Regions from separate parts of the Streptococcus porcinus genome, predicted to be linked through region 3. Evidence: predicted binding sites of a transcription regulator. Region 3 holds the regulator's gene; each other region holds the start of a gene.
What was found. The regulator CtsR, encoded in region 3, represses protease genes until heat stress. The targets are predictions, from matches to a motif close to TTGGTCAAAAAAGGTCAAANA.
Positions count from the first base shown of each region.

Region 1: clpP (ATP-dependent Clp protease proteolytic subunit ClpP) is a predicted target of CtsR. The motif match lies at 3,625-3,645, and genes of this name have one in related genera.
Region 2: FGK96_RS02270 (ATP-dependent Clp protease ATP-binding subunit) is a predicted target of CtsR. The motif match lies at 2,809-2,829, and genes of this name have one in related genera.

Region 1 covers NZ_LR594036.1:1,517,408-1,523,528, forward strand. Annotated here, with positions in the region: gene FGK96_RS07295 (branched-chain amino acid ABC transporter permease) at 1-580, opposite strand, end outside; gene FGK96_RS07300 (ABC transporter substrate-binding protein) at 623-1,795, opposite strand; gene FGK96_RS07305 (DUF2129 domain-containing protein) at 1,957-2,205, opposite strand; gene FGK96_RS07310 (YlbF family regulator) at 2,175-2,651, opposite strand; gene clpP (ATP-dependent Clp protease proteolytic subunit ClpP) at 2,949-3,539, opposite strand; gene upp (uracil phosphoribosyltransferase) at 3,765-4,394, opposite strand; gene FGK96_RS07325 (putative polysaccharide biosynthesis protein) at 4,622-6,121, opposite strand, start outside.
Region 2 covers NZ_LR594036.1:449,452-455,572, reverse strand. Annotated here, with positions in the region: gene xseA (exodeoxyribonuclease VII large subunit) at 1-318, opposite strand, end outside; gene FGK96_RS02285 (NAD(P)H-hydrate dehydratase) at 458-1,297, opposite strand; gene FGK96_RS02280 (bifunctional methylenetetrahydrofolate dehydrogenase/methenyltetrahydrofolate cyclohydrolase) at 1,294-2,148, opposite strand; gene FGK96_RS02275 (DUF1797 family protein) at 2,359-2,589, opposite strand; gene FGK96_RS02270 (ATP-dependent Clp protease ATP-binding subunit) at 2,868-5,162, shown strand; gene FGK96_RS02265 (NUDIX domain-containing protein) at 5,275-5,721, shown strand; gene FGK96_RS02260 (DUF1827 family protein) at 5,768-6,070, shown strand.
Region 3 covers NZ_LR594036.1:2,064,359-2,070,479, reverse strand. Annotated here, with positions in the region: gene FGK96_RS10000 (cation:proton antiporter) at 1-812, opposite strand, end outside; gene FGK96_RS09995 (hypothetical protein) at 815-1,084, opposite strand; gene FGK96_RS09990 (cold-shock protein) at 1,432-1,635, shown strand; gene FGK96_RS09985 (CtsR family transcriptional regulator) at 1,807-2,268, shown strand; gene FGK96_RS09980 (ATP-dependent Clp protease ATP-binding subunit) at 2,268-4,709, shown strand; gene groES (co-chaperone GroES) at 4,851-5,141, shown strand; gene groL (chaperonin GroEL) at 5,184-6,121, shown strand, end outside.

The sequences.
Region 1 (6,121 bases), 550 kb from region 3:
AGCCAAGAGCAAAAGTGAAACTGATGGTGGAGTTGACATTAATTCCCATTAATTGGGCAGCGTCGCTGTCAACAGACACCGCGCGCATTGCTTTTCCCATTTTGGTCTTTTTAACAACAAACTGTAAACAAATCATTAAAAGGATTGAAACCACTAGAATAATAATTTGAACATTGCTGATGCTTACCGGACCTAGTGAATATTTAACTGTTTTTAAAGCTTGAGGGAAAGCTCTAGCTTCTGCCCCGACAAGATAGACCATTCCATACTCCAAGAGGAATGATACCCCGATAGCAGTAATGAGTGCCGCAATCCGGGTAGAATGGCGTAAGGGACGATAGGCTAAAAATTCAATCAACATACCTAAGCAAGCTGTAATCACCATCGTTAGTAAGAGAGCTACAAAGATATTGAGATGAAAAACATTAATTAAATAATAACCTATAAAAGCACCCATCATGAACAAATCGCCATGTGCGAAGTTTATTAATTTGATAATACCATAAACCATGGTGTAACCCAAGGCCAAAAGAGCATAGACACTGCCCAAAATCAGGCCGTTAACAAGTTGTTGAAGCATTTATTTACCAATCTTTCTACATTTCTTAAACAGTCTTTTTTCTCATTTTGCCGCAATAACGGTTGCTGAACTTTCTTTCCCCTTGGTTAAACCAATGACTGTCACAGATTTGATAGGGTTGTGTTTGTGGTCAATAGTCATCGTGCCAGTAACACCTTCAAATTGCTTTAATGCCGCAATCCCTTCAGAAATATCTTTCGAAGTTTTTGCTCCTTTAGCAGCCTCTGCTACCATGTACACAGAATCATAGGCTAAGGCCGCAAACATTGATGGCTCTTTGCCATATTTCTTTTTATAATGTTCAGCAAAAGTGACCGCTTTTTTAGATATGGACGCAGAATAACCAGAAAGATAATAAACATCTGTAACATTATCTTTTCCGCCAAGTTCAACTAACTTAGCATCAGCAAAGCCATCAGGACCTACAATGGGTACTTTTATCCCCATTTCACGCGCCTGCTTAATAATAGTCCCAGTTTCTTGATAATAACCCGGCATAATGACAGCATCATAATGTTGATTTTTTATTTTTGTCAATGCTGATTGGAAATCCGTATCACCTGACTGATAGGTAGACTCGGAAACAATTTTACCCTTGTAAACACGTTTAAATCGTTTGGCAATGCCTTTTGCGTAGTCACTAGAGTTATCATAAAAGAGAGCCACTTTTTTAGCTTTTAAATGATCACTGGCAAATGTTGACAAAACATCTCCTTGATAAGAATCAATAAAAGTTGTTCGGTAGATATAATCGTACGTTTTTCCGTCTTTCGCAATCGTTAAGTCATCTTGCGTCCCAGAAGGCGTAATCAACGGTACTGCTGCTTGTGTGGCATTAGGTGATGCTGCTGCTGCCGCTCCTGAAGTAGATGGTCCGATAATGACATTAACGTTATTTTGCGTTGCCAAGCTAGTCGTTACAGTAGCAGACTCAGCATTTTCTGATTTGTTATCTTTTGAAATGACTTCTATCTTTTTACCATTGATACCACCAGCTTTATTAATTTCAGCAACAGCCATCATTGCGCCAACTTTTTCTGCACTGCCATAAGCAGAAACTGGTCCTGTCAGCTCCAAGTTTAGACCAATTTTCACCGTTTTCTCAATTTTGGTTCCTTCAGCATTTGATGTACTACTGGGGGGAGCCGCATCACAAGCTGCTAATGAAAATAAAGCGAGTCCTGCGCCTATTGTGGCAAAAATTTTCTTTTGCATAAATCATTTCCTCATCTAGTCTAAAGTAATATGTATCTAAGAATACAGAATTATCAGAAAATTGTCAATAGTTTAAACTGGTTTTTAATGTAAAAAAGGCTAGGACATTAATTCCTAGCCACTTAGCCTCTTTGAGAAACTATACTCTTTATTAAATTGTTTTAACGGTAAAGATTTCCTACAAAGTCACGATCAATGGCATCAAGCTCAGAGAGTTTAACTTCTTTAACAAATTTCAATTTGCTAATATCTTTAACTTTGTCTGCAAGTTCTTCCTTATTAACATATAGAATAATATAGCGTGATTTTCTTGAATGGTAATGGCAATCACCAAATTTTTGAATCTTACGGGCATCACGATTGTAATAAAGGTAGACGATTATTCCAACTCTACTTTGTCTTTCAAACATGCGCTATTTCCTTCTTTTATATTTCGATAAATTCCTTTTGCAATTCTTTCTCGTCGTTCAGCTAATGGTAACCCTGTATCAATAAAGATAGTTGAGGACACAATTTCAGCAATGCTCTCTGCAATCTCTGCTAAAATTGTTTGTAAATCAACCTCTGCAATTCGCAATGCAACCACTTTAGGGTGTAAATCAAGCTCTCTCTTTTTACGCAAGATTTCTTTATTAATGGATTTACTGTCGGGACGATACCTTAAGTAGTCTTTTTGATCTGCTACATCAGTGAGTAATCTCTGAAACTGTTCAATTTCGTATTGCAGTTGCTGGTCTTTTTTAAACTTATTGTAGACTTTTCGATAAGTTTGAAATTCCTCTGTTTTCTTAATATCTTCTATTAAATGATCAATAGCGTCTTCAATAGCAAATAGATCTTCGTTAATGACTAACATAAAATGATTATATCATAAACCAGAGCTAATACCATGTTTTTATGAATTAAAATCATCCTCACTTTCCATAACCATATTTAAAAAGTCTTTACCTTTCTAAAACGATAGCCTTTCCCTAATTTTTACCTACCGCATTCCAGATAAACCTCACGCTATTATAACTTGGTTTTCGTCTTTTTTTCATTCCTAATTTTTTATATTCCTAAATAGTAGAATAATATCAATACTTATAAGCTACTAGTAAAACAACTTCAACTTAATAAAAGAACCGAAAATAGATATTTCGGTTCTTTTAGTTTATTTTAATTCATTATTTTCCATAATTTCATCAATGAAGCCATATTCCAACGTCTCTTTGGCATCCATCCAGTAGTCACGTTCTGCATCTTTATGAATTTGCTTAATCGTCTTACCAGAATTATCAGCAAGGATTTTTTCAAGGCGTTTCCGTGTTTTTAACAACTGTTCAGCAACAATTGCCATATCCGTTTGCTGCGTACCACTACCAGCACCACCCATCGGTTGATGAATTAAGTATTCAGCATTTGGTAGCATGAATCGTTTGCCTTTGGCACCTGATGATGCAATGATAGTTCCCATTGAGGCAGCCATACCCATTACAATAGTTTGAACATCTGATTTAATAAAGTTCATAGTGTCAACAATTGCTAGTCCAGCTGAAACTGAACCTCCAGGTGTATTTACATAGAGGTAAATATCTTTAGTATTATCTTGCGCGTCCAAAAATAACAATTGTGCAATAATAGAATTCGCCATATTATCTTCAACTGGTCCAGTTAGCATAATAATACGGTCTTTTAGGAGACGTGAATAGATATCATAAGAACGTTCTCCTCGACTTGTTTGTTCAATAACTACAGGAATCATAGTATTCTCCAATCTAAATAAAATATCTATTAATATATAAGTCTCAATAGATTTATCTTTTAATGACTGTCCTCATTATAATCTATTGGTCAAATAAGGTCAAATAATAACTTTCCTTTTGAAAAAACTTTCCAGTCCTTACTAGAAAGCCTTCTCTCATATTAGCAAAGATCGTTGTTAGAAAATTATTCATGACCTTGAGTTGAATCAAAGCATTTGGAGCTTTTATTTTGTACCAAATAATCTATCACCCGCATCACCAAGACCAGGTACAATGTAGCCATGTTCATTTAACTTTTCGTCCAAGGCTGCTGTATAAATATCAACATCAGGGTGAGCTTCTTGTAACTTTTTCACACCCTCTGGTGCTGCTACGAGACAGACAAACTTAATATTAGCTGCTCCACGTTTTTTCAAGGAATCCACAGCTAATATAGCAGAACCACCAGTCGCAAGCATTGGGTCCACAACAAAAATTTGACGTTGATCAATATCTTCAGGAAGTTTAACAAGGTATTCAACTGGCTCAAAAGTTTCTTCATCACGGTACATTCCGATATGTCCAACCTTCGCAGCTGGGACTAAACTTAAGAATCCATCAACCATTCCGATACCTGCTCTAAGTATTGGGACAATAGCCAATTTTTTACCTGTGAGTTGTTTCTGCACTGTTTTTGCCACTGGTGTTTGAATCTCTACATCTTCAAGCGGAAGATCACGTGATACTTCATACCCCATCAACATCGCAATTTCATTGACTAATTCTCGAAAATTCTTTGTTGAAGTGTCTTCTCTGCGTAAGATTGATAGTTTATGCTGAATAAGTGGATGTGAAATAACTTGACATTTTCCCATGATAACATACTTCCTTCTAAAAATTTTTTACCTTCCACATTATACCAAAAATCATTAGTCTTTGCTGGGGAATTTTTCATATTTAGGTAATTCTTTTAAAAATATAATCAGCTTTGTCAAACAAACTTTCTTTGGAGCAGAGCTGCAAAAGAATTTCTTCAGAAGACTAAAAAAGAACAGCTAGAACTCACTACAAAGTGCTAGTCTGTTCTGTACATTTTGCGGTCTCAGGGCATTTTTAACCTAGCTCTAAGTTTTTCTGCCTTATGACCAATTAACTTATCCAACTGATGTGTCGCAAGAGTTAAATAACCGTATACTATGATTCCAATCAAACCAATAATCAAGAGATAAAGGAGACTGGATAGACGTCCGGTTGGAGTAAAAACAAATCCTAAAAGCCAATTAGCAAATGCTACCACAATTCCCATAATAGCTGTTAGTAGAGCAATTAATGTTAGTTGTTTCAGTAATAGTTTTCGATTGAATTTAGTGACCTGGTGAAGACGTTTATACATCAGGTAAATAGGAACTAGTAAGCCCAGTGAAGTGGCAATAATAGGACCATAGGCGTGAAAAAGATAAATTAATGGTACTTGTAAAACAAGTTTAGTAAGGATACCATAAGCAAAATAATAGAGAGCCTTACGATTCTCAAAAAGAGCTTGTAACATTGGCGCTAATAAGGTATATAGAGCTAATAAAATGGTTTGAAAAAGAACTGCCCTAAATAAGTTAATCGCCTCAACTTCACTGAAACCATAAAAAACAGAATAAAGAGGGCGGGCCAAGATAATAGCACCTAGTAACGCTGGCAAAAGAAATATCATCAACATAACCACATTATTAATAATCAATTTTGCCGATGCACGACTATCCTTTTTGATATGGTTCTCTGTCAAAAGTGCAATCCCAACACCACCAATAGAAGCTGCCACAGCAATTAAAATTATGGTAATTTTAGCAGGATTGGCATTAAAATAACCAAATTGGATCAAGAGTTGCTCTTTGGTATAATTTGTGAAAAGAAGCATCGTATTGGAATAGGTCCACTGGTCAATCAGTTGAAAAGCTTGGATAGCACTCCCTATCACAATAAAAGGAATTGACTCTTTCAAGGTTTCCAATAACAAGCCCTTAGCATCAATTGGAACATCTTGCTTTGGTTTAGCTAAAATAGCCTTTAAGAGCCCCTCTTTTGCTAAATAAAAAACTAGAACAGCCATACTCGCAATCATACCAATGAAAGCAGCTAGCGTCGATTGAGTAACTGCATGTAGGTAGTCGCCAGATCCTATCTTCATAATCATAAAGGTAGCTGTTAGCATCCAAATCACCCTGATAATCTGCTCTGCTATTTGGCTAAGAGCATAAGGTTTTATATTATTGTGCCCTTGGAAGATACCACGGATAACGCTCATGACAGGAAATATAAAAACAGCGAGCGACAGGCTGTGCATAACTGGTATTAGCTGACCGTCCGACCCAGATAAGGTTGAAAAGAAAGGTGACGTTATATACATAATGACCGAAAAAATCAGACCAAGAATAATCATTAATTTTAAGGTTGTTCGGATGAGTTGGTAACTATGTTCTTTTTGATTAAGGGAATTATACTTAGCAACTTGTTTTGCAATGGCAACATTCAGCCCTGTTGTTGAAATCAATAAAAAATAGGCATACACATTATAGCCCATATTAAAGAGTGCATTAGCCTGAGTGGCGTG
Region 2 (6,121 bases), 1.6 Mb from region 3:
TAGGGCTCCGACACCATCTGGGTCTACCTTTTCAATAATAATGGAATAGCTCCCTGAAGGTTCGTAAAGTTGCACACGGCCAACAATATTTACTTTCATCCCTTCTTCTAAATCAAAACCCAATTTCTTGTAGACGCCGCCCCAAATAGTCGCTTGAATGACTGCTCCTTCATCCTTCAAAGAAAAGTATTGATGGTTAGGTCTTTTTCTAAAATTCGAAACCTGACCTGTCAGATAAACCCGTTCTAAATAGGGATCACGATCAAACTTCAATTTAAGGTATTTGGTTAATTGACTAACACTTAAATAATCAGACATCAGGTTTCCTTTCTTTTTTGTTAAAGGCAAAAACGCCACTTTACAAAAGCAATTATACCATTTTTTCACTTAAAAAGTCTGCTCTAAGCACGAAAAAAGGAGCCTGTAGCTCCTAGTCATTAGTTCTCACAAAAGAAGGTTAATTCTGACACCATTTTTTCATCCAATAGGGTATTTGCTCACAAATAGTAGTTGGCAATACCACATAGTTATCCCTAGCTAGTTGGTCTGCAATATAAGAATGCAAGTAAGTTGCCGCAGCTAATCTTTCAACTAGACTAACATTTTGAAATTGACCAGCAAAGCCAGCTATCATACCTGCTAGCGTATCGCCCATACCTGCCGTTGCTTGGTAAGGGCCCCCAATACCTATTTGAAAGATCTGATCTTGATAGAAAATACTCGTAGCGTGACTTTTTGCAACTAGTATAGTGCTATCAGGAAAACGACTTAAAGCTTCTTGGGTAGTCTGCAAGTTCTGTTTTTCAATTGCTAACCCTGATAAACGTTCCCATTCTTTTTCGTGAGGGGTTAAAACAAGATTCTGACCTTTTTTAACTTGGTCTTTTCTTTTTGCTATGAGGTTTAGAGCAGAGCCATCTAGGATTAAAATCTGCTCCTCTGACACCTGCGCCATAACGGAATCAAATAGGGTCTCAGCTTTGCTATTCTCCGAAAGTCCGGGTCCGATAAGAATAACATCCGCAGTCCGTATATGTTGTAAGAATAGGGCTTTGTCATCGACTGAAAAGGCCATCGCTTCTGGTAATTGAGCGTGAAGTGGACTAATGTTATCTTTTTCAGTAGCCACAGTTACTAAGCCAGCACCACTATAAACAGCCGCTTTTGCAGCCATGATGATCGCTCCACCATAAGGAGAGAGCCCCCCAACTAAGAGTAATCGACCATAATCTCCCTTATGGCTTGCTCTTTTCCTTTTGGTAATCACTTGCTTTAAAAATTCCTGCGATAATTTCATTTGCTAACACTTCTTAGAGCGGACTGATAAGTTTGCTCTAGCAACATCGTAATGGTCATTGGTCCTACGCCTCCTGGTACCGGCGTGATATAACTTGCCTTTTGGGACACTTGTTCAAAGACTACATCTCCTATTAGTTTACCATTATCATCACGATTCATGCCGACATCAATAACTACGGCTCCTTCTTTGATAAATTCTTCTGTCACAAAATGACCTTGTCCAATAGCTACAATCAGGATATCAGCCTGTCTTGCGACTTCTGCTAAATGCCGTGTCCGTGAATGAGTTAAAGTCACTGTGGCATTTTTGTCAAGTAATAACTGTGCCATCGGCTTACCAACGATATTTGAACGCCCAATAATCACTGCATGCTTTCCTTCTAAATCAATACCGTAATCGCTAAACATCTCCATAATACCAGCCGGGGTGCAAGGAACCATTAGAGGTCGACCAGACCAAAGATGGCCGGTATTCATAGGATGAAAACCGTCCACATCTTTTTTAGGATCAATTTCGAGAATAATCTTTTTGTCATTAATATGACTTGGTAAGGGAAGCTGAACTAATATGCCATGGATCGTATCGTCTTGATTAAATTGATGAATAATAGCAATTAACTCTTCTTGACAAATTGATTCTGACAAACGTACTGTCTCACTCTTAAAACCTGCCGCAATGGCTGATTTTTCTTTATTTCGGACATAAACTTGACTTGCTGGATTATCACCTACAAGAATTACAACTAAGCCTGGAACAATTCCATGTTCCCTTTTTAAATCGTTTACTTTTTCGGCTAATTTATTTTGCATTTTTTGGCCCAATGCTTTACCATCGATGATTGTAACCATTACTTACTTCCTTTTTCTATTTTCTCTTTATTATACCAAAAAGATTAGTAAAGGTTCTTTGTTTTTAATAGCAAACCTTCTAACGGAATAAACAACTATGGTCATATCTAAATGAAAAGAATAAATATAACCTTTTTAAATAAAAATACATTTTAAGTAAAAATAAAAAACTTATTGAAAAATAAGCTTTCTATCCATGCTCCCGCAAAATCAATATAATAAATCGTAAATTTCCATTGCAATTAAATCAATACTATCAAATGAGTATGATTCACGCGCTTCCACATCACGTAATGTAAAAACGGGACCGCTTTCTGGATCATTTGCAAAAGATACCTCAGCAACTACAACACCATCACGTTCAAAATTTCTTTTTAAATTGCCACCATCATTGACCATCAATTCAAGGCGATTAATGATTCTCACTAAATGTGATTCCATGTCTTTTCTCCTATTCGTTTGTTATCCCCTTTATTCTATCATAAAAATAAATAAACCAACACAAAAAGAACTAATTTTATCAGTTTTTTCACAAACTTTAGGCCAAAATTGACCTATTTACTCTTTTGTAACCCATAACTATCACTCTATAAATACAAGTGCCAAATTTTGAACTTTTTGCTTGATTTCCAACCTAAGGGTGCTATAATAAGACTATGAAGTTTGACCATTATTGACTAAATGGTTTTCTTTTGAACAAAAGCCCCAGGAGGTATTTTATGCTTTGTCAAAACTGTAAATTAAACGAAGCCTCTATTCACCTATATGCTAACGTGAATGGGAAGCAAAGACAAATCGACCTTTGTCAAAACTGTTATCAAATTATAAAAACTGATGCAAACAACTCGATTTGGGGCGGGTTGCGTTCTAAACCCCAAGATCAAAAAGATTCTTTAAATCCTTTATTTGATGATTTCTTTGGTGATCTCAATAACTTTAGAGCTTTTGGTGACTTACCAAATACGCCTCCAACCCAAACTGGTCGACAAAATGGTAATGGCGGGGCTGGCGGAGGCAACAACCGCAATGGACAAGGAGCAATTTCTGGCCAAAACGCAAGACAGACTCAAAGAGAACCCGGTCTCCTTGAAGAGTTTGGGATTAATGTGACCGATATCGCAAGAAATGGTGATATTGATCCTGTTATTGGTCGCGATGAAGAGATTCTTCGCGTCATTGAAATTTTAAATCGACGAACTAAGAATAACCCTGTCTTGATTGGTGAGCCAGGCGTTGGTAAAACTGCAGTTGTAGAAGGCTTAGCTCAGAAAATCGTTGATGGCAGTGTTCCTCATAAACTTCAACATAAAGAGGTTATTCGCTTAGACGTGGTTAGTCTAGTTCAAGGAACTGGTATTCGTGGACAATTTGAAGAACGTATGCAAAAATTAATGGAAGAGATTCGTAACCGTCAAGATGTTATTCTCTTCATTGATGAGATTCATGAAATAGTTGGTGCTGGTACTGCAGGAGATGGCAATATGGATGCTGGCAATATCTTAAAACCAGCCTTAGCTCGTGGTGAGTTACAGCTGGTTGGTGCCACTACACTCAATGAATACCGCATCATCGAAAAAGATGCAGCCTTAGAACGTCGGATGCAACCTGTTAAGGTCGATGAGCCTTCTGTGGAAGAAACCATTACCATCCTTAAAGGTATTCAAGCCAAATACGAAGACTACCATCATGTCAAATACAGTCAAGATGCCATTGAAGCAGCCGCTAATTTATCGAATCGTTATATCCAAGACCGATTCTTACCGGATAAAGCTATTGACCTACTTGATGAAGCTGGCTCAAAAATGAATTTAACTCTTAATTTCGTTGATCCTAAAGAAATTGATAAACGTTTAGTGGAAGCCGAAAATTTAAAAGCGCAAGCCACTCGTGATGAAGATTTTGAACGCGCAGCTTATTTTCGCGACCAAATCGCTAAGTACAAGGAGCTCCAAAACCAAAAGTTAGACGATCAAGATACTCCTATCATTACTGAAAAGACTATTGAAGCAATTGTTGAACAAAAAACCAATATTCCTGTTGGTGATCTCAAAGAGAAAGAACAGTCTCAATTAGTTAATCTATCAGATGATTTGAAGGCTCATGTAATTGGTCAAGATGCTGCTGTTGATAAAATTGCTAAAGCTATTCGTCGTAATCGTGTCGGTTTAGGTAGTCCAAATCGACCAATTGGATCTTTCCTCTTTGTAGGTCCGACTGGGGTAGGGAAAACGGAATTATCTAAACAATTAGCTATTGAACTCTTTGGCTCAGCCGATAATATGATTCGCTTTGACATGTCTGAATATATGGAAAAACACGCTGTTGCTAAGCTAGTGGGGGCTCCTCCAGGATATGTGGGGTATGAAGAAGCTGGTCAATTAACAGAAAAAGTCAGACGAAATCCCTATTCACTGATATTATTAGACGAAGTTGAAAAAGCTCACCCTGATGTTATGCATATGTTTCTGCAAGTTTTAGATGACGGTAGGCTTACTGATGGACAAGGGCGGACAGTCAGCTTTAAGGATACTATTATCATCATGACATCAAATGCAGGTACCAGCAAAGCTGAAGCCTCTGTTGGTTTTGGTGCATCCCGCGAAGGACGTACTAATTCTGTTTTAGGTGAGTTAAGCAATTACTTCAGTCCAGAATTTATGAACCGTTTTGATGGCATCATTGAATTCCAAGCATTAAGTAAAGACAATTTATTACATATCGTTGACTTAATGTTAGCCGATGTCAATACACGCTTAGCATATAATAATATTCACCTTGATGTTACAGATAAGGTAAAAGAAAAATTAGTTGATCTCGGCTATGATGCTAAGATGGGTGCTCGTCCACTTAGAAGAACAATTCAAGATTATATTGAAGACGCTATCACTGACTACTATCTTGAAAACCCTACTGAGAAAGAGCTGAAAGCCATATTGACTAGTAATGGCAATATAGTTATCAAAAGCGCCAAGAAACTTACTAGAACACAACCTATTCCTCAGCAAAAGGACTAATATATCAGAGTGCTAAAAATAGCACTCTTTTTATTAATTTTTGATCAAAAATACACATTTTAATAAGTTAAATCAATTAATTTTTAGTATAATAGTAAAAAGGAGGGAGCTTATGACAGTCCCAGTTTTCGGCGAAAAAAGTGATCAAAAAAACTATCAGACACGTTATGGTGTTTATGCAATTATTCCCAACCAAGAAGATGACAGAATTATTTTAGTACAAGCCCCGAATGGTTCTTGGTTCTTACCTGGTGGTGAAATAGAATATGGCGAAGATCATGCTACAGCTCTTGAAAGGGAGTTATTGGAGGAACTTGGTTTCTCAGCAGAAATAGGCTACTATTATGGGCAAGCAGATGAGTATTTCTACTCTCGCCATCGCGATACCTACTATCATAATCCAGCCCACCTCTATGAAGTAACGGACTATCACAGGGTATGTGATCCCTTAGAAGACTTTAATAATCTAGCATGGTTTCCAGTTGAAGAAGCCATTGACCTCTTAAAAAGAGGGAGTCACAAATGGGGCGTTCTAGAATGGCAAAAACACCACCATTAGTTCTTGTACTAATGATGTTATATATCAAATCAATTTGGAGGGTAATATGAGATTAATCAATACAACAAGCAGTCATCCTGAACTTGTTCAGAATCAACTACGAAATACAGATGCACAGTTAGTTGAGGTCTACTCAGCAGGAAATACTGATGTCGTCTTTACAAAAGCACCCACACATTATGAACTTTTAATTTCCAATAAATATCGTGCCATCAAAGATGAGGAATTAAATACTATTCGTCACTTCTTCCTTAAACGAAAAATTAATCCTGAATTGGTTATTCCTGATCAATCAAAAACATTGCACACTAACAATTTGATTGAAATATCTTTCCAAATTAAAGAATAAAGCAGATTTCTCATATTTATAAAGACCTCAAAAAGCTTAGTTTATCTAACT
Region 3 (6,121 bases):
GTCACACGATCAACTTGTGCATCGAATAAGGTAACTTTTTTAAGTCGGTTGGCTTGCATAACCCCAGCAATAACAACTGCAATAATACCTGAAACATTTAACACATGAGCAATAAAGTAAACAACGAAAGGAAGAGTTAACTCAAGTAATAGAGCTCCTGTAACATCGGCAGCGTCATATTTTTCTAGGATAGACAAAAAGATTCTATTTAATAATGCAAAGATGATACCAACAGCTAACCCTCCGACAATGGAAATTAATAATTGGAGCCCTGCTTTTGTCAGAGAAAAATAGCCTGTAGTAAGAGCAATGAGGGCAAACTGAAAAGCAACTAGACCACTAGCGTCATTTAAAAGCCCTTCGGAAGTAAGAATATTTTTGATTTGATTAGGAAACTTAAAACGCTTAGCAAGGGATAAGAAGGCTACGGCGTCAGTTGGGGCTAAAGAAGCCCCCATAGCAAAACATAGAGCAAGGGGTAATTCTACAGGAAGTAAGGCCTTAATACTGAGCCCCATAAGAATAGTGGTTAAAAAAACAGTAGGCAAGATAAGGAATAAAACCAGATTGCGTGACTTTAGAAAACTTTTAACATCACTTTCTTGACCTTCACGAAAGTTTAAAGGTGCGATAACAAAAGCTAGAAAAAGCTCAGGGTTTAGAATTAAAGCTTGATCTTTGCTAAAAATTCCAAATAGAATACCAAAAAAGAGTTGTATAGCGGGTAAAGGTATCTGAGGAATAATACGATTAATAACGTTGGATAAGATGAGGGAAAGTAAAAAGGTGATGACAATTATAGCTATTGGCATGATTAAGATTTTTCCTGTTTATGAGATGACTGACTTTCATTAATGTAGTTATTTTTTAAAATAGCAATTTTTTGGTCAATCTCAGTGACATCAATATGTTCAATTAATTTGTGGCAACGTTCTTTTTCAAGAGCAATAAGCTTCTTTTTTAATTTTTTAGCTTTTCTGATATCTGAACAGGTGTAATCTGCCTTTAGTTTCTCTGTAGGGTAATTGTTAATATATTTTTGACGCATAGTTTGAATGCGGTCTACTAAGTTGGTGTTGGACATGTTCTCTCCTATAATCGCCTATTTTAGCAATTCGCTTAATTTTTCATTAATTATCTCAAAGAAATTAATGACTTTGAGCTGTTAAAAATAGTGACTTCTTTATACAACACATTTTAGCCTAGAGAGAGGAGAAACTCAACTAAAAACTACCTTGATCTAGTTAAACGCTTTCTATTTAATTTATTTTTTAAAGTTTTAAAGGAGTTTTAATGTTTTGCCTTGACAATACCCTTATTCTCTGTTAAACTGGGATTGTAAATTAGTTTTTGAGTAAATATTTGTGTTTTAACATCTTCATTTCTCTCTAGTTTTACACAATAGCTTTATTAGAAAGGAAGTGGATGTATATGGCACAAGGTACAGTTAAATGGTTTAACGCTGAAAAAGGTTTCGGTTTTATCTCAACTGAGGAAGGTCAAGATGTCTTCGCACATTTTTCAGCAATTCAGTCTGATGGTTTCAAAACTTTAGATGAAGGTCAAAAAGTTGAATTTGATGTTGAAGAAGGTCAACGTGGCCCTCAAGCAGTGAATATCACTAAATTATCTTAATCAGTAATGAACAATAGATAAAGAAAAGGCGGACTAGTTTCTGCCTTTTTTGTGTCTATATGAACCAAAGAGATTGTTTTAGCAAACAAAGATTTGCTTTTCACATCTGCAATTTGTTATAATAAAAGTCAGTTTTAGTCAAAAATTGAGTAGAAATGAAGGGGTGAGTTGATGCCGACAAAAAACACATCGGATAGCATTGAGGAATATATCAAAGAGTTATTAGCTCAATCGGGGATTGCCGAAATTAAACGTTCCCTATTAGCAGATTCTTTTCAAGTGGTACCAAGTCAGATTAATTATGTTATTAAAACCCGTTTCACTGAAAGTCGGGGATATGAAGTTGAGAGTAAGCGGGGTGGCGGTGGCTATATTCGAATTGCTAAAGTGCACTTTTCAGACAAACACCATCTCATTGGCAATTTAACTGCAAATATTGGTCAGCAGGTGAGTGAAGTTGTTTTTACTGATTCTATTCAATTATTATTTGATGAACATTTAATTACTGAACGCGAGGGGAACGTTATCTTAGCAATGGCCTCTGATGAAGTTCTAGGGGCAGACGCATCTGCTATTCGTGCGCGTATGCTATATCGTTTGCTACAGCGTATTGACAGGAAGGGAAGCAATTAATGATAGATTACTCACTTAAAATGCAAGAAATTTTCAAGCAGGCTCAATATCAAGCTGCACGCTTTGATAGCCAATATTTAGAAACCTGGCATCTTCTTTTAGCAATGGTTGTGGTTAACAATTCACTCGCGGGACTTGTTTTCAATGAATTTGATGATAAAGTTGCCATAGAAGAATATGAAGCGGCAGCTATTTTGGCTATGGGACAAACACCAAATGATGATGTGAAAGAATGGACTTTAAAAGGTCAGTCTAGAACTTTAACAAAAATTCTCCAGTTTTCAGATGCTATCCGTCAAGTAACAGGTGCCCAGGAAGTGGGATCGGAACACGTGCTTTTTGCAATATTATTGAACCCTGATGTGATGGCAGCACGTTTACTTGAAATGGCTGGTTTTAAACTACGAGATGAGGGTCAAGGGGAGTTGAAAATCTCTGATTTACGTAAAGCAATTGAAAGACAGGCTGCCTATAGTAAAGAGACTATTAAAGCTATTTATGAATTACGCAAACCTAAAAAATCAAAAGCAGGTGGGACCTTCTCAGATATGATGAAACCGGCAAGTTCAGCAGGTGAACTTTCTGATTTCACACGTGACTTAACGCAGATGGCCAGTCAAGGACTTTTAGAACCGGTGATTGGTCGAGATAAAGAAATTACTCGGATGGTCCAGGTATTGAGCCGCAAGACCAAGAATAATCCGGTCTTAGTCGGAGATGCGGGTGTTGGGAAAACGGCTTTGGCGTATGGACTAGCTCAACGAATTGTCGAGGGGGCTATTCCCTACGAATTGCAGGAGATGCGAGTTTTGGAATTGGACATGATGAGTGTGGTTGCAGGAACCCGTTTTCGTGGTGATTTTGAAGAGCGGATGAACCAAATAATAGATGATATCGAAGCTGATGGGAAAATCATTCTTTTTGTTGATGAATTACATACGATTATGGGGTCTGGAAGTGGTATCGATAGTACCTTAGATGCAGCTAATATCTTGAAACCAGCCTTGTCTCGTGGAACGCTACATATGGTAGGTGCAACAACTCAGGAAGAATATCAAAAACATATTGAAAAAGATGCAGCTCTATCTCGTCGTTTTGCTAAAATTTTAATTGAAGAACCAAGCCTTGAAGATGCTTACCAAATTCTTCTTGGTCTAAAATCTTCTTATGAGATGTATCATAATGTTGGTATTTCTGATCAGGCTGTCAAAGTGGCTGTTAAAGTTGCACATCGTTATTTAACTAGCAAAAACCTGCCAGATTCTGCTATAGACCTCTTAGATGAGGCAAGTGCAACAGTTCAGGGACTAATCAAAAAAGAGGCTCCCTCCCTTTTAAGTCCTATTGATCAAGCTATCCTAGATAAGGATTTTAAAAAGGTGGCTAGTCTGTTAAAGGCTGGTCAGAAAACAAAGCCCAACCCAACCCCAGTTACAGAAGATGATATTATGGCAACTTTGAGTAGACTATCAGGCATACCGCTTGAGAAAATTAGCCAAGCTGATAGCCAAAAATACCTTCGTTTAGAGGAAGAATTACACAAACGCGTTATTGGTCAAGACGAGGCTATTTCAGCTATTTCAAGGGCTATACGTCGTAACCAATCTGGTATTCGCACTGGCAAACGGCCAATTGGTTCATTTATGTTTCTAGGTCCCACAGGTGTTGGGAAAACAGAGCTGGCGAAAGCCTTGGCTGAAGTTTTATTTGATGATGAATCAGCATTGATTCGTTTCGATATGTCAGAGTACATGGAAAAATTTTCAGCCAGTCGTCTTAATGGTGCTCCTCCAGGATATGTGGGCTATGACGAGGGTGGAGAATTGACAGAAAAAGTAAGGAATAGGCCTTACTCCGTTTTGCTCTTTGATGAAGTTGAAAAAGCTCACCCAGATATTTTCAACGTTCTTCTTCAAGTTTTGGATGACGGTGTGCTGACAGATTCCCGTGGTCGCAAAGTTGACTTCACGAATACTATTATTATCATGACCAGCAATTTAGGTGCGACAGCACTTCGAGATGATAAGACTGTAGGTTTTGGTGTTAGAGATATTAGTCACGATCACCAAGCTATGGAAAAACGGATTTTAGAAGAACTAAAGAAAACTTATCGTCCTGAATTTATTAATCGAATTGATGAAAAGGTTGTTTTCCACAGTTTAAGTCAAGAAGATATGCAACAAGTAGTTAGGATTATGGTGAAACCATTAATTGCTACCCTAAAAGAAAAGGGAATTACTCTAAAATTCCAACCGTCTGCACTTAAATACCTATCTGAAAAAGGTTATGATGTTGAAATGGGGGCTCGTCCTCTTCGAAGAACGATTCAAACAGAAGTTGAGGATAAATTGTCAGAGCTACTCCTTTCGGGACAGTTATCTTCTGGAAATAAATTAAAAGTTGGTTTAACCAAAGGCAAAATAAAATGTGACATAGAATAAGATAAAGAGAGAGTTTAGTAAAAAACTAGGCTCTTTTTTCTTGACTATTTTTGACCAAGTGATAAAATAGTAAACAGAACTAGCACTCTATATAAAAAAGTGCTAAAAATAATAAAATTCAATTTATTGGAGGTAATACTCATGTTAAAACCATTAGGTGACCGCGTGGTCGTTAAATTTAATGAAGAGCAAGAAAAAACAGTCGGAGGCTTTGTTCTTGCTGGAGCACAAAAAGAGTCAACAAGAAAAGCTAAGGTTGTAGCCGTTAGCGAAACTGGTATGCGAACTATCACTGGTGAGCTTGTATCACCTTCTGTTAAGGTTGGTCAAGAAGTTTTAGTTGAAAGCGGACATGATTTAGAAGTAACCATTAATGAAGAAAAAGTTTCTATCATTAGAGAGTCAGATATTATTGCAATTATTACTGAATAAGTAGTCACCTCATTACAATAGTTACAGAAAGAAGGATTTTATATGGCAAAAGATATTAAATTTTCAGCAGATGCGCGTGCAGCAATGGTACGTGGTGTAGATATTTTAGCAGATACAGTCAAAGTTACCTTGGGACCAAAAGGCCGTAATGTTGTACTTGAAAAAGCCTTCGGCTCACCTCTAATTACCAATGATGGGGTAACCATTGCTAAAGAAATTGAACTGGAAGATCACTTTGAAAATATGGGTGCAAAACTGGTTTCAGAAGTAGCATCAAAAACTAACGATATTGCTGGTGATGGAACAACGACTGCGACAGTTTTAACACAAGCTATCGTTCGTGAAGGCTTGAAAAATGTGACTGCAGGAGCTAATCCAATCGGTATTCGTCGTGGGATTGAAAAGGCCACTTCAGCAGCTGTTGGAGAATTGAAAACAATTGCGCAACCTGTTACTGGTAAAGAAGCTATTGCTCAAGTAGCAGCTGTGTCATCCCGTTCAGAAAAAGTCGGTGAATACATTTCAGAAGCTATGGAACGTGTTGGAAATGATGGAGTTATCACAATTGAAGAGTCACGCGGTATGGAGACTGAACTTGAAGTAGTTGAAGGTATGCAGTTTGACCGAGGTTACTTGTCACAATACATGGTAACTGACAATGAGAAGATGGTTGCTGATCTTGAGAATCCATTTATTTTAATAACAGATAAGAAAATTTCAAATATTCAAGAAATTCTACCATTATTAGAAGAAGTTCTTAAAACAAGTCGTCCATTGCTTATTATTGCTGACGATGTGGATGGAGAAGCATTACCAACTCTTGTTTTAAACAAAATTCGCGGAACATTTAATGTTGTAGCTGTGAAAGCCCCAGGATTTGGTGATCGTCGTAAAGCTATGTTAGAAGATATTGCTATTTTAACTGGCGGAACAGTGATCACAGAAGATTTAGGACTTGAGCTTAAGGATGCGACAATTGC